Regions from separate parts of the Pseudoalteromonas sp. SW0106-04 genome, predicted to be linked through region 4. Evidence: predicted binding sites of a transcription regulator. Region 4 holds the regulator's gene; each other region holds the start of a gene.

Region 1 (3,150 bases), on a different contig from region 4:
AACAAACGCCGTGATTTAGGTGGTTTGATCTTCGTCGATGTGCGTGACCGCGAAGGCTTGGTGCAGGTGGTGTTCGACCCGGAAGTCGAAGGGCTTATGGATGTGGCGAATAAACTTCGCCAAGAATTCTGTGTACAAGTCAAAGGGGTAGTCCGCGCTCGCCCTGACAGCCAAGTCAACAAAGACATGAGCACAGGGGAAGTGGAAATTCTGGGTACTGGCCTTGAGATCATTAACCGCAGCGACGCTCTCCCACTGGATTTTAACCAGCAAAACTCCGAAGAGCGCCGTCTAAAGTACCGTTACTTGGATCTTCGCCGCTTAGAGATGAGCGACCGCATTAAGTTGCGTGCCAAAGCCACAAGTTTTGTTCGCCGCTTCCTTGATTGCAATGACTTCCTCGATATTGAAACGCCGGTACTGACCAAAGCGACTCCTGAAGGAGCACGTGACTACCTTGTGCCAAGCCGTGTGCATCATGGCAGCTTCTATGCACTGCCGCAGTCGCCACAGCTGTTTAAACAACTGTTGATGATGTCTGGTTTTGATCGTTACTACCAAATCGTTAAATGTTTCCGTGATGAAGATTTGCGTGCCGACCGCCAGCCAGAGTTCACGCAAATCGATATCGAAACCTCATTTATGAGTTCAGACCAAGTTCGCGGTGTCACTGAAAAGCTGATCCGTGATATGTGGCAAGAGTTGCTGAATGTTGACTTAGGCGAGTTCCCAGTAATGGCCTATAGCGAAGCCATGCGTCGTTTTGGTTCAGACAAGCCTGACCTACGTAACCCGATGGAGCTTATTGACGTTGCTGATTTGGTTAAAGACGTTGAGTTTAAAGTGTTCTCTGGCCCTGCTAATGATGAAAAAGGCCGCGTAGCCGTACTTAGCGTGCCAGGCGGTGCGTCGTTATCACGCAAGCAAATTGATGAGTACACCAAATTTATCGGCATCTATGGCGCTAAAGGTTTAGCCTGGATGAAGGTCAATGACCGCAACGCGGGTGTGGAAGGCGTGCAATCACCGATTGCTAAATTCTTGAACGAAGAGGTGATCACCGCCTTACTTGAACGCACCAATGCGCAAACTGGCGATATCATTTTATTTGGTGCCGACTCACGCAATGTGGTCAATGAAGCCATGGGTGCGCTGCGCTTGAAAATTGGTTTAGACCTTGAGCTAACTGATTTAACTAAATGGGCGCCATTGTGGGTCGTAGACTTCCCGATGTTTGAAGAAGACGATGAAGGCAATCTACATGCTGTTCACCACCCATTTACTGCGCCAAAAGATGTCAGCCCAGAGGAGCTGGAAGCGAACCCTGCCGGTACGCTGTCTGATGCCTACGACATGGTTCTTAATGGTTACGAAGTGGGTGGTGGTTCGGTGCGTATCCACAATAATGCGATGCAACAAGCAGCGTTCCGCGTATTGGGGATCAATGAGCAAGAGCAACAAGATAAGTTCGGTTTCCTACTCGATGCGTTGAAGTATGGTACACCGCCGCACGCAGGCTTGGCGTTCGGCCTTGACCGTCTAGTGATGTTGCTTTGTGGTACAGACAATATTCGTGATGTCATTGCCTTCCCGAAAACGACGCAAGCATCTTGTTTGATGACCGATGCCCCGAGTGTGGCAAATCCCGATGCTCTGCAAGAGCTGGGTATCGGAGTGACTGTCTCTGAGAGTGAACAAAGCGAATAAGCGATAGCGATAAAAGAAGCGGCTCAGGCCGCTTTTTTTATGCTTCAGCTTTACACTGGTCATACATACAGTTACCATTTCCATAAGCGAGAATAATAATAAGGTCAGTGGGTGAGTATAATTTTGGGAATTGACCCCGGCTCGCGCTTTACCGGCTATGGTGTCGTGCAGCAGCAAGGGCATAAGTTCCATTACTTGGGCAGTGGCTGTATTAAGCTAGGTGACAACGCTTTCCCGTTGCGTCTAAAAATGATTTTCCAAGGCGTCAGCCAACTCATTGAGCAATTTAACCCTACCGCGTTTGCCATAGAGCAAGTGTTTATGGCCCACAATCCTGATTCGGCATTAAAGCTAGGACAAGCTCGGGGCGCAGCCATTGTTGCCGCGACCTTGGCCGATATTGACGTGTCAGAATACTCCGCGCGGCAAGTGAAACAAGCAGTGGTTGGGCGAGGCTCTGCGGAAAAGGCACAGGTACAACACATGGTGAAGCATATCTTGAAACTGCCAGCCACGCCGCAAGCAGATGCCGCCGACGCCTTGGCTATTGCTATGTGTCATGGCCACTCACAACAAAACTTAATAAAACTGTCCGGTCAAGCACGTAAAACCGTGCGCGGACGCTTGAGGTAACAATGATAGGACGAATTAGAGGATTGTTGGTTGAGAAGCAGCCCCCTGAGGTGTTAGTGGAAGCAGCGGGCATTGGCTATGAAATCAACCTCCCCATGAGTTGCTTTTATGCACTTCCCGAGTGTGGCGAACAGGTCACCTTGTATACCCACTTTGTGGTGCGAGAGGATGCGCAGCTGTTATTTGGGTTTAACACCAAAAACGAACGCGCCCTGTTTCGTGAATTATTAAAAGCCAATGGGGTAGGGCCTAAATTAGGCCTAGGTATTTTATCGGGGATGTCGGCAGAGCAATTTATCCATTGCGTTCATCATGGCGATGCAAGCACCTTAGTAAAGCTTCCTGGCGTTGGCAAAAAAACCGCAGAGCGGTTAGTGTTAGAAATGAAAGACAGGCTTAAAGATTGGGGTCCTGACTTATTTACCCCTCACACTGATTTGGCACCAATAGATGCGCCCAATGGCGATACTTTGGTCGCGAGTAATGCCCAAGACGATGCGGTTGCCGCACTTGAGGCTCTGGGTTATAAAAATGCTCAGGCAGTGAAGTCGGTAAAAGCAGTTGCGAAGCCAGGCATGGCCTCCGAAGAAATGATTAAGCAAGCGCTCAAAGCGATGCTATAACAGAGATACCATCATGATAGAAGCGGATCGGCTGATTGAGCCAGAGGTACAGGGTAATGAAGATGTGGTCGATAGAGCCATTCGGCCTAAGTTATTGGCCGACTATCACGGCCAACCTCATGTTAAACAGCAGATGGATATTTTTATCGAGGCTGCACGCTCACGTAGCGAGGCCTTAGATCATCTC
Region 2 (3,150 bases), on a different contig from region 4:
CGATTTTGTTGTTCAAGAAAGTGGCGTAGACTGGTTTGGTATTTATCAAAGTCAACATATTGAAGGTCAGCCACAGCTACTTAAGCTAGCTTATTACGGCGCACCTAGTCGCCCTCTTTTTCCTATTAACCCTGACTTTGCAACAACCAGCAATAATGTGCAGGTTACACTCAGCGGGGTTGCTCGGGTGATAAATGATGTGGAAGACTATGTTGCCAACGGTGGCGAATACTATACATGTGACCCCAAAGTGAAAGCAGAAAGCTGCTTGCCGCTTTATGACGAGACAGGTAAAGTAGTGGGCATTATTGATGCTGAAGCATTTACCGACGAGTTTTTTACCCCTGATCAGGTTGCGTTGCTAATAGCTGCGTGTTTAGAGATTAGCGAGCACTTACCAACCAGCCGTCAGGACTAACCTAACCTGAGATAATAAAGAGAGTTCCATGTTCTCACAATTAAAACCTTTACCGACAGATCCAATTCTTGGGCTTATGGCTGCGTTTAAAGCCGACACCAATGACAAAAAAATCGACCTAGGTGTTGGCGTATACAAAGACGAGCAAGGGCAAACCCCTGTATTGAAGGCCGTAAAAAAGGCTGAAGAGTTTCGTCTCGCCAATGAAACCACTAAGTCATACATTGGGCTGGCCGGTAATTTGGAATATTGTCAGAAAATGGAGCAACTGCTACTTGGCGGTGCTCACCCGGCTTTGCTAGCGGACCGTGTGCGTACAGCTCAGGCTCCAGGGGGCACGGGTTCGTTACGGGTGGCGGCCGAGTTCATTAAGCGTTGTAATGAGCAAGCCACGGTGTGGGTGACTACGCCAACATGGGCCAACCACATTAGCCTATTTGAAGCGGCTGGCCTGAATGTGAAAGAGTACCCTTACTATGACTATGATAACAAAGGTTTGTTATTTGATGACATGGTGAACACGCTCAGCCAAGTGCCTGCGGGTGATGTGGTGCTGTTACATGCATGTTGTCACAACCCAAGCGGCATGGACTTGAATTTTGCGCAGTGGCAAAAAGTAGCTGAAATCGCTAAAGTTCAAGGCTTTACAGTACTGGTTGATATCGCCTATCAAGGTTTTGGTACGAGTTTGGATGAGGATGCTGCGGGTTTACGCCATTTGGCCTCGCAGGTAGATGAGCTAATCATTTGTTCGTCATGTTCGAAAAATTTCGGCTTATACCGTGAGCGTATTGGTGCCTGTTCGGTGATCTCAAAAGATCAAGCCACCGCTGATATTGCTAATTCAGTGATGCTCAGTGTGGTACGCAGTATTTACTCTATGCCGCCGGCACACGGTGCGGATATTGTTAATACTATTCTTAGTAGCGACGAGCTAACTGCGATGTGGCACCAAGAGCTTGATGACATGCGCTCTCGTATCAATGGTTTGCGTTCATTGCTTAAGGATAAGTTAAACGACAAATGCGAAGGCATGGACTTCTCATTTATTGAACGCCAGCACGGTATGTTCTCTTTCCTAGGGATTAACAAAGAACAGATCGAACGCCTACAAAAAGAGTACTCAATCTACATTGTCGGTTCTAGCCGTGTAAATGTGGCAGGGGTAAGCAAAGATAATATCGATTACTTTGCCGATGCCGTTGCAGCGGTTACTAAGTAACGCGAATGATAAAAAAAGCCAGCAATGCTGGCTTTTTTTATGTCTAAGAAATAGCTTTACGCCTCTTTGGCTTTGAGCTCGGTAACATTTTCCTTATCACTTGGCTCTTTGCTGGCTTTTTTTGTGGCCTTTGCTGCAGGCTTGGTACCTTTAAGTACGTGCATAAAGTCGTCTTTTTGTTTTGCTATTTCCAACGACAGGCTTTCTACTTGTTGCTCACTTAAGGGAACATCAACGCCGCCTAATAACTCTTCTAAGCTTTCGGCAATATCGAGCATCTTATCATAGGCATCGGCTTCTTTTTTGCTAGTAAAGGTCATGCGCTCGACTCCGTCTCGTTCTACAACGTATTTAGTTACAACAGCCATGGCTTCTCCTCAAGGGTACTGTTTTTTTATACAGTAAGGGTAGTGGTTGGCGATTCGCCCGTCAAGGGTTTTAATTATTCCTTTTAAAGGGTTAAGCATTTTTACCACAAAAAGCACGATTTTATCGTTAGTTTTATTTGACACATCTCAGTAATTATTCTTTATTTACTGTTGAAGTAACAAGGACTTTTACTTTAACTTCTAAGGAGAGAAGCATGAAGCTACTAACCGCACTCTACACCACCTGTGCGCTTGTACTTACCCCAGCGGTGGTCGCTGCTGAGGCACCTCAACAAGCGAGTGAGCAGGTAACCCCAGCCAAACTTGACATTAATCAAGCATCCGAAGCACAGCTACAATCGCTGCCGGGCATTGGCCCCACTAAAGCAGCCGCCATCATCGAGTATCGTCAGGTGCAAGGCAATTTCCGCAGTGTTGATGAGCTAGACGCCGTGCCAGGTATTGGTGCAAGTACGTTGGCGCAAATTCGGGAATTGGTGAAGGTAAGATAGTGGCAAAGTATTGCTGATAAACCAAAGGGCAACGTTTAGTTGCCCTTTTTATGTGCGGCGATGGCTTCATCAAGGTGAAACAGCGCGAATGCATGGCGCACTGGGAGCACAATAATAGGATAGGCGATGCCGGCTAAGAGCAGCCATGGCAACATGTGCCAGCCTTCAAAGCGCACCAGCAGCAGAAATAGTGGGGTGATCAGCAGCAGTTTAATAATATTGAGCATGACTCGGCGCTGCGCTGATAGCCTGTTTAATGAATCCGTTACTATAGCAAGTCGCTCATTGTGACTGAGCGACTTGAGTTTCGGAATTTGACTGGGAAGAAAGTAAATCATGAAGCCTTAGGTTTATAAAAAAAGCTGCTTAAGGTAATGATAATTGCAACGACTGCCATCACCGCAAAGATCACCTGCATCCACCCAGGCATTGATAACCCCATAAATTGCCAATCAATGTTGCCACAATCACCGGTAGCAGCAAAAAAGCTCGGCAGCCACTCGTGTAAAGGCATAAAGCTTGGGAAGTTAGGTTCAAACTCGCATACGAAGGCAAACGGATCTGTGGTGGTTTGCATCATGATATGCTCTTTGGCGAGCAAGAAACCCCAAATACTGGCAACCAGCCAAC
Region 3 (3,150 bases), on a different contig from region 4:
CAAGCTATTAGCGCATTAAACTCGTGGCTAAAAATACGCCCAGCGCTGATCGGCCAAGACTCTGATGCGCTATTTTTATCACAGCGCAAGTTGCGCATTTCTGCTCGTCACGTGCGTGAGCGCATGCGTGAATGGGGCGTCAAACAAGGGATTAGTGCACAGGTACACCCACACAAACTACGCCACTCTTTTGCTTCGCATGTGCTTGAGTCCAGTGGTGATTTGCGCGCGGTGCAAGAGTTACTTGGACACAGCAGCTTGTCCGCCACTCAGGTTTATACCCATTTGGACTTTCAACATCTTGCTAAGGTGTATGATAATACCCACCCTAGAGCCAAAAAACAGAAGTAACTATGATTCGATTTAATCGCGCCTTAGAGCAAGCCAAAGTGCTCAGTTTTGATTTGGATGACACGCTGTATAACAATCATCCGGTCATTAAGGCTGCACTGCAGGCGCAACATGATTACTTACAAACATTGCCGCAATGGCGCGAGCAAGAAGCTGATTTTTGGCAATACTGTCGCGAACAAGCGTTAATGCAGCAGCCAGCATTAGCACATGATGTTACCGCCCTACGTAAGCAAGCACTTACTCATGCCATGATTCACATGGACGTTGATAGCAGCCATGCTGAACATGCCTATCGGGCGTTTGCCGAGGCCCGTAGTGACATTGTTGTTGCCGACAGTGTTCTAGCGTTATTGGACGCTTTGCGCCAACGCTTTCGCCTGATAGCCATCACCAACGGTAATGTCGATGTCACCCGCTTTAATCTTCATGGCCAGTTTGATGCCGTGTTTATGGCCGGCCCGGACGGTCGTGCAAAACCCTACAGCGACCTTTACCACAAAGCAGCGCAAGCAATGGCGGTCACACCGCAGCAAATAATCCATATCGGCGATAGCTTAGACACCGATGTACAAGGCGCTAATAATGCTGGTTGCAAAAGTGTATGGCTCAATAACCAAGCGATTAGCTACCAATACAAGGGGCTAGCGGATATGGAGATTAGCGATATCCATGAGCTCGAGATTCTTACTTAAACAGGTTAGTTTGTCTGAGTGTTTAACAGCTCAGGTCGTATTCCAGAGCTTGCCACTGGGGCCAGCCTGGCTCACTATGAGCGAAGAATCGCGGCGGCTCCTTTGGTTGCTCTCGTAGCTTATCAGCAACATCATATTATTGGTTTTAAACTGGGCTTTGCGTTATCACCACAGTGTTTTTATAGCTGGCTTGGCAGCGTGGTGCCCAGTTATCGCTCTCAAGGGGTAGCCAGTGCGCTGCTGCAATATCAAGAGCACTGGGCCAAAGCCCATGGCTATCAAGAAATTCAAGTTAAGAGCATGCTGTGCTTTAGCGCTATGCGTGCCATGTTAGCAAAGCACCAGTACCTATAACTCACTGCCAACAGCCTAATTGATGCCGATACTAAGATTGTATTTAGCAAGCTGCTATAAAGCCATCAAATGCCAGTGTCGGGCCTGCAACACCATAGCTCATGACAAAGAGACAGCGCACTGGTTATAAAAACAGTATTCTATTTAGCCAAGCTGGAACTCTTGTTATACTGGTGGCAATTATGACAGGTGGAAAGCGGCGATGGATGTATCTGAATTACTTGATGGCTTAAACGACAAGCAACGCGAGGCGGTAGCAGCGCCGTTGCAAAATATGCTGGTATTAGCAGGAGCTGGCTCGGGCAAAACCCGAGTCTTGGTGCACCGCATCGCTTGGCTTACTCAAGTTGAAGGGGCCTCGCCTTTTAGCATCTTCGCCGTAACCTTTACCAACAAAGCCGCAAAAGAGATGCGTGCTCGTGTCGAGCAGACCATTCAAGGCTCCGTTGGCGGGATGTGGGTAGGCACATTCCACGGCTTGGCACACCGTATTTTGCGCGCCCATCACCGCGAAGCCAAGCTGCCTGAGTCTTTTCAAATCCTTGATAGCGATGATCAACAGCGAATGATCCGCCGCTTACTCAAGGCCATGAATATTGATGAGAAGAAGTGGCCAGCCAAACACCTTGCGTGGTATATCAGCGCCAAAAAAGATGAGGGCCTGCGCCCCGGTGACATTCAAGCTTATGATGTCAACGAGCAGCTATTGCTGCGTGTATACTCAGCTTACCAAGAGGCTTGCGATCGCGCCGGACTGGTCGATTTTGCAGAAATACTGCTGCGCTGCTACGAGGTACTCCAGCAAAACCCCACTCTGCTGCGCCATTATCAACAACGCTTTGCGCATATTCTGGTGGACGAGTTTCAAGATACCAATACCATTCAATACCGCTGGCTAGCACTGATCGCAGGCGATACCAACAGCATGATGATTGTCGGCGATGATGATCAAAGTATCTATGGCTGGCGTGGTGCCCGTATCGAGAATATCAAACGCTTTTTAGACGACTTCGACGCCGAAACCATTCGTCTTGAACAAAATTACCGCTCGACTGCCACCATCTTGAAAGCGGCGAATTCTCTAATTGAGAATAACGCAGAACGCATGGGTAAAAATCTGTGGACCGACGGCAATCAAGGCGAGCCTATTTCCATTTATGCTGCTTTTAATGAGCTAGATGAAGCGCGCTTTATTGTTGGCAAAATAAAAACCTGGATGGATGCGGGCAATGCACTAACCGATACGGCAATTCTTTACCGTAACAATGCGCAATCTCGAGTCTTAGAGGAAGCCTTGTTACAAGAGGGGTTAAAGTACCGTATTTACGGCGGCATGCGCTTCTTCGAACGCCAAGAAATCAAAGATGCATTATGTTATTTGCGCCTGGTGAGTAATCGTCAAGATGATGCCGCCTTTGAGCGTGTGATCAACACCCCAACTCGAGGCATTGGCGATAAAACGCTCAGTCATATTCGTGACTGTGCCCGAGCCGAGTCGCTGCCGTTATGGTATGCCGCCAAGGCTATCTTAGAGCAGAAACATTTGTCTGGTCGCGCCGCCACAGCAGTCAATCGCTTTATTGAGTTGGTTGAGGGTGTGGAGCAGCGTATTGCTGAGTTGACCCTTGCGGAGCAGGCAAAATACACCATAGAGAATACCGGTTTGATGGCCATGTATCAGGCCGAAAAAGGCGAAAAAGGCCGTGCTCGCGTGGAAAACTTAGAAGAGCTTATTAACGCTTGCGAGCAG
Region 4 (3,150 bases):
ACGAATTGGTGGCAATGGCTACTTTGTTCACCTTTTGATGATGGTCACGCACAAATTGCAGATGAGAGAGTAACGCGGCAAATGAGTCCCACCCCGGAAAGTGTTCAGTAGCAATAATGAGGGCATGTAGCTTTGCATGCTGTTCAATGTAAGGGTCGATAATACGCACTGCTGCTGCAAAGTCTTCTGCTGTCAGCTGGCCTTGTGGTTCGAGTAGGGCAGTATTGTGTGTTTCGTTTATAGTGATATTGAGCATATATCCTCGCCAACGAGTTCATTGGATGCTCTATCAATATAGAATATTTACTTTCAAACGGTTGGTTATTGGTGCACGGTTGAGGGCAGTGCGCTGAGGTTTAAAGTTTCACCCACGCAGTTTTGCAGCAAACTCTGAACTTGGTCTTTTTCGTTTTGCGAGTAGCGAAGGTCATACTTGCTCATAATGTAATTAAAGCGCTGAATGTACTGACAACGATAATCTTGATGCGGCGGCAACCATTGCCAAGGACCTTTTGCGCCTTTGCTACGATTTAGGCCATCATCAACAGCAAGCAAATTCTCCATATCGTTGGCAAATTGTGCCTTTTGCGAACGACTCCAAGTGGCAGCACCGTGTTCATAGGCAAATTTAAGCGGCACAATATGGTCTATATCTAAGTCATCGTCATTGCGTAGTATCTGCCCCGAATAAGGGTCATGCCACTGACCGCTGGTGACGGTGCAGCGCGCCTGGGTGGTGTAGCTTACATTAGTGTGTGATTGGGCAATCAGCACTTCAGCACGGGCGTCTTGGCAGTCGTGATCGATGTCTAACCAATGTGGCCAGTTATCCCGATGATAACTATTTTCTGATGTTTGTTTAGTGTAGTTCTTTGGTAAACGTCCACCGTCAGCTAAACAGCTTTCTAAGTTCGCATAGGGAGTGAAAGATTGAGTGCGTTGATAATGAGCAGAGTCTTCAGGGTGACAAAGGCCGCTGCGCGACATCTTGACCATATCGGCTTTGCACGCACCTATCGTCAGTGCCGAAATAAATAAAAGGAACGCTGAAAATACACCTTGGCGAGTCATCTAACTGCTTAATAATATGACTAAAACAGCGCTACTTTAAAGCATTGTCGCGCATTCGTCACTTATCACTTTATGAGTGTGAGGTGAGGTTGCATGTGAACAAAAGCGAAGTTGTATTAATTAAGGTTGCAACGGACAGCAAATTCCCTGATTTTATTTGCGATTTTCATTTAACTGTATATACTCACAGTTAAATGTACTGTATGGAAACCCAGTTGTATGCGCCCATTAACTAAACGCCAATCGCAAATTCTTGAGCTGATTAAAGTCTTTATTAAAGATACCGGCATGCCGCCGACGCGTGCAGAAATTGCACAAACACTAGGGTTTCGCAGTGCTAACGCCGCAGAAGAACATCTTAAGGCGTTAGCTAAGAAAGGCGTAATTAAAATGAAGCCTGGCGCGAGTCGAGGTATTCAATTGGTCGAGGAAGAAGAACCCGAACAATTGGGCCTGCCTTTAATTGGCCGCGTTGCTGCGGGCGAGCCTATTCTTGCCCAACAGCATATAGAGAGTCACTGCCAGATAGACCCACTGCTGTTCAAGCCTGCTGCAGATTACTTGCTGCGCGTAAATGGCATGAGTATGAAAGACATCGGCATCATGGATGGCGACTTATTAGCGGTACATCGCACTCAGGTGGCTGAAAACGGCCAAGTGGTGGTCGCGCGGGTTGATGAAGATGTCACCGTGAAGCGCTTAGAAAAAGCTGGGCGTAAGGTTCTGCTGCATGCAGAGAATGAAGAATTCACACCCATTGAAGTCGATTTAGAAAACGAATCCTTTAATATTGAAGGCTTAGCTGTAGGTGTGATCCGAAACGCCGACTGGATGTAATTAAATTTACTTATTTTGCCTCTAATAGGTCGGTTATTAGGGGCTTTCCCCACGTTCCCTCCTTAGCCACAGCGCTTTCTAACAGTTTGAATCTCCCTGTTAATTTATTAATAAAACGTAAACAAAAATAGTGTATTAACTTGCTATTAGCTCAATCTTTGACTAATTGGTTATATTACAGGCTTTGCTGGTCGGTTTTTCAACAGTTTATTTAGGGTCAAAGTTGTCGACTGGTAAAAGCATAATAATAACGAAGATTGGGTATTAAGCTGTAACCGCCTCTTCCTTGCATTGCGCAACAATAAGGAGATGGTACACATGAAGAAGCTGAGCTCCCTCATGTTGCTATGTCTGTTATTCCCTCAATTGGTGTCCGCGAATAGCAAGTACAACTTGCGCCAAGGGGTAACTGACATTAGCGAAAATGTTTACCAACTACACATGACCATATTTATTATATGCTGTGTGATTGGTGTAGTTGTTTTCGCGGTGATGTTTTGGGCGCTGCTCAAACACCGCAAGTCAAAAGGGGTCACCCCCGCTACCTTTCATGAAAGCACCAAAGTAGAAATACTTTGGACAGCGATTCCATTTGTTATTCTCATAGCCATGGCTGTTCCGGCCACCAAAACCCTGATTGCTATGGAGGATACATCAAAGGCCGATATCACCATTAAGGTGACTGGTTCACAATGGAAATGGCACTACGAGTATATGGGCCACGATGTGGGCTTTTACTCACTGCTGTCAACGCCTCAAGAGCAAATCAAAAATGCGCAAAATAAGGGCGACAATTACCTCCTCGAAGTAGATAAACCCTTGGTCATTCCCACTAATCAAAAAGTACGTTTTTTAATGACCTCGGATGACGTCATTCACTCTTGGTGGGTGCCCGATTTTGCAGTAAAGAAAGACGCTAACCCTGGGTTTATCAACGAAGCTTGGACGCGCGTAAACGAACCGGGTACGTATCGCGGCCAGTGCGCCGAGTTATGCGGCAAAGACCACGGCTTTATGCCGGTGGTCGTAGAAGCAAAACCCCCTGAAGAGTTTGACGCTTGGCTGGCAGAGCAGAAACAAGCGAAGCAAGCTCAGGCGCAGGCTGATGCTGAGCTGCTAGAACAAATCCTCTCAGAAGATGAGCTTATGGCATCGGGCGAGCAAGTGTATATCACTCGCTGTGCAGCCTGTCACCAGCCTACGGGGCTTGGTTTACCTGGAGTCTTCCCCGCCATTAAAGGC

The links. The regulator LexA, encoded in region 4, represses DNA repair genes until DNA is damaged. The targets are predictions, from matches to a motif close to TACTGTATNNNNATACAGTA.
Region 1: a site for LexA is predicted at 1,761-1,780, ahead of ruvC (crossover junction endodeoxyribonuclease RuvC). Genes of this name have one in related genera too.
Region 2: a site for LexA is predicted at 2,025-2,044, ahead of W04_RS13345 (YebG family protein). Genes of this name have one in related genera too.
Region 3: a site for LexA is predicted at 1,519-1,538, ahead of uvrD (DNA helicase II). Genes of this name have one in related genera too.

Annotation. Positions count from the first base shown of each region.
Region 1 covers NZ_BCAI01000009.1:55,248-58,397, reverse strand. The annotation lists gene aspS (aspartate--tRNA ligase) at 1-1,707, shown strand, start outside; gene ruvC (crossover junction endodeoxyribonuclease RuvC) at 1,819-2,340, shown strand; gene ruvA (Holliday junction branch migration protein RuvA) at 2,343-2,963, shown strand; gene ruvB (Holliday junction branch migration DNA helicase RuvB) at 2,977-3,150, shown strand, end outside.
Region 2 covers NZ_BCAI01000011.1:107,807-110,956, forward strand. The annotation lists gene W04_RS13335 (GAF domain-containing protein) at 1-418, shown strand, start outside; gene W04_RS13340 (amino acid aminotransferase) at 447-1,640, shown strand; gene W04_RS13345 (YebG family protein) at 1,697-2,008, opposite strand; gene W04_RS13350 (ComEA family DNA-binding protein) at 2,224-2,520, shown strand; gene W04_RS19120 (DUF6170 family protein) at 2,556-2,858, opposite strand; gene dsbB (disulfide bond formation protein DsbB) at 2,855-3,150, opposite strand, start outside.
Region 3 covers NZ_BCAI01000023.1:33,262-36,411, forward strand. The annotation lists gene xerC (tyrosine recombinase XerC) at 1-351, shown strand, start outside; gene W04_RS18055 (HAD-IA family hydrolase) at 354-1,046, shown strand; gene W04_RS18060 (GNAT family N-acetyltransferase) at 1,065-1,400, shown strand; gene uvrD (DNA helicase II) at 1,603-3,150, shown strand, end outside.
Region 4 covers NZ_BCAI01000002.1:415,637-418,786, reverse strand. The annotation lists gene W04_RS04630 (STAS/SEC14 domain-containing protein) at 1-256, opposite strand, end outside; gene W04_RS04625 (HNH endonuclease family protein) at 322-1,071, opposite strand; gene lexA (transcriptional repressor LexA) at 1,291-1,908, shown strand; gene coxB (cytochrome c oxidase subunit II) at 2,227-3,150, shown strand, end outside.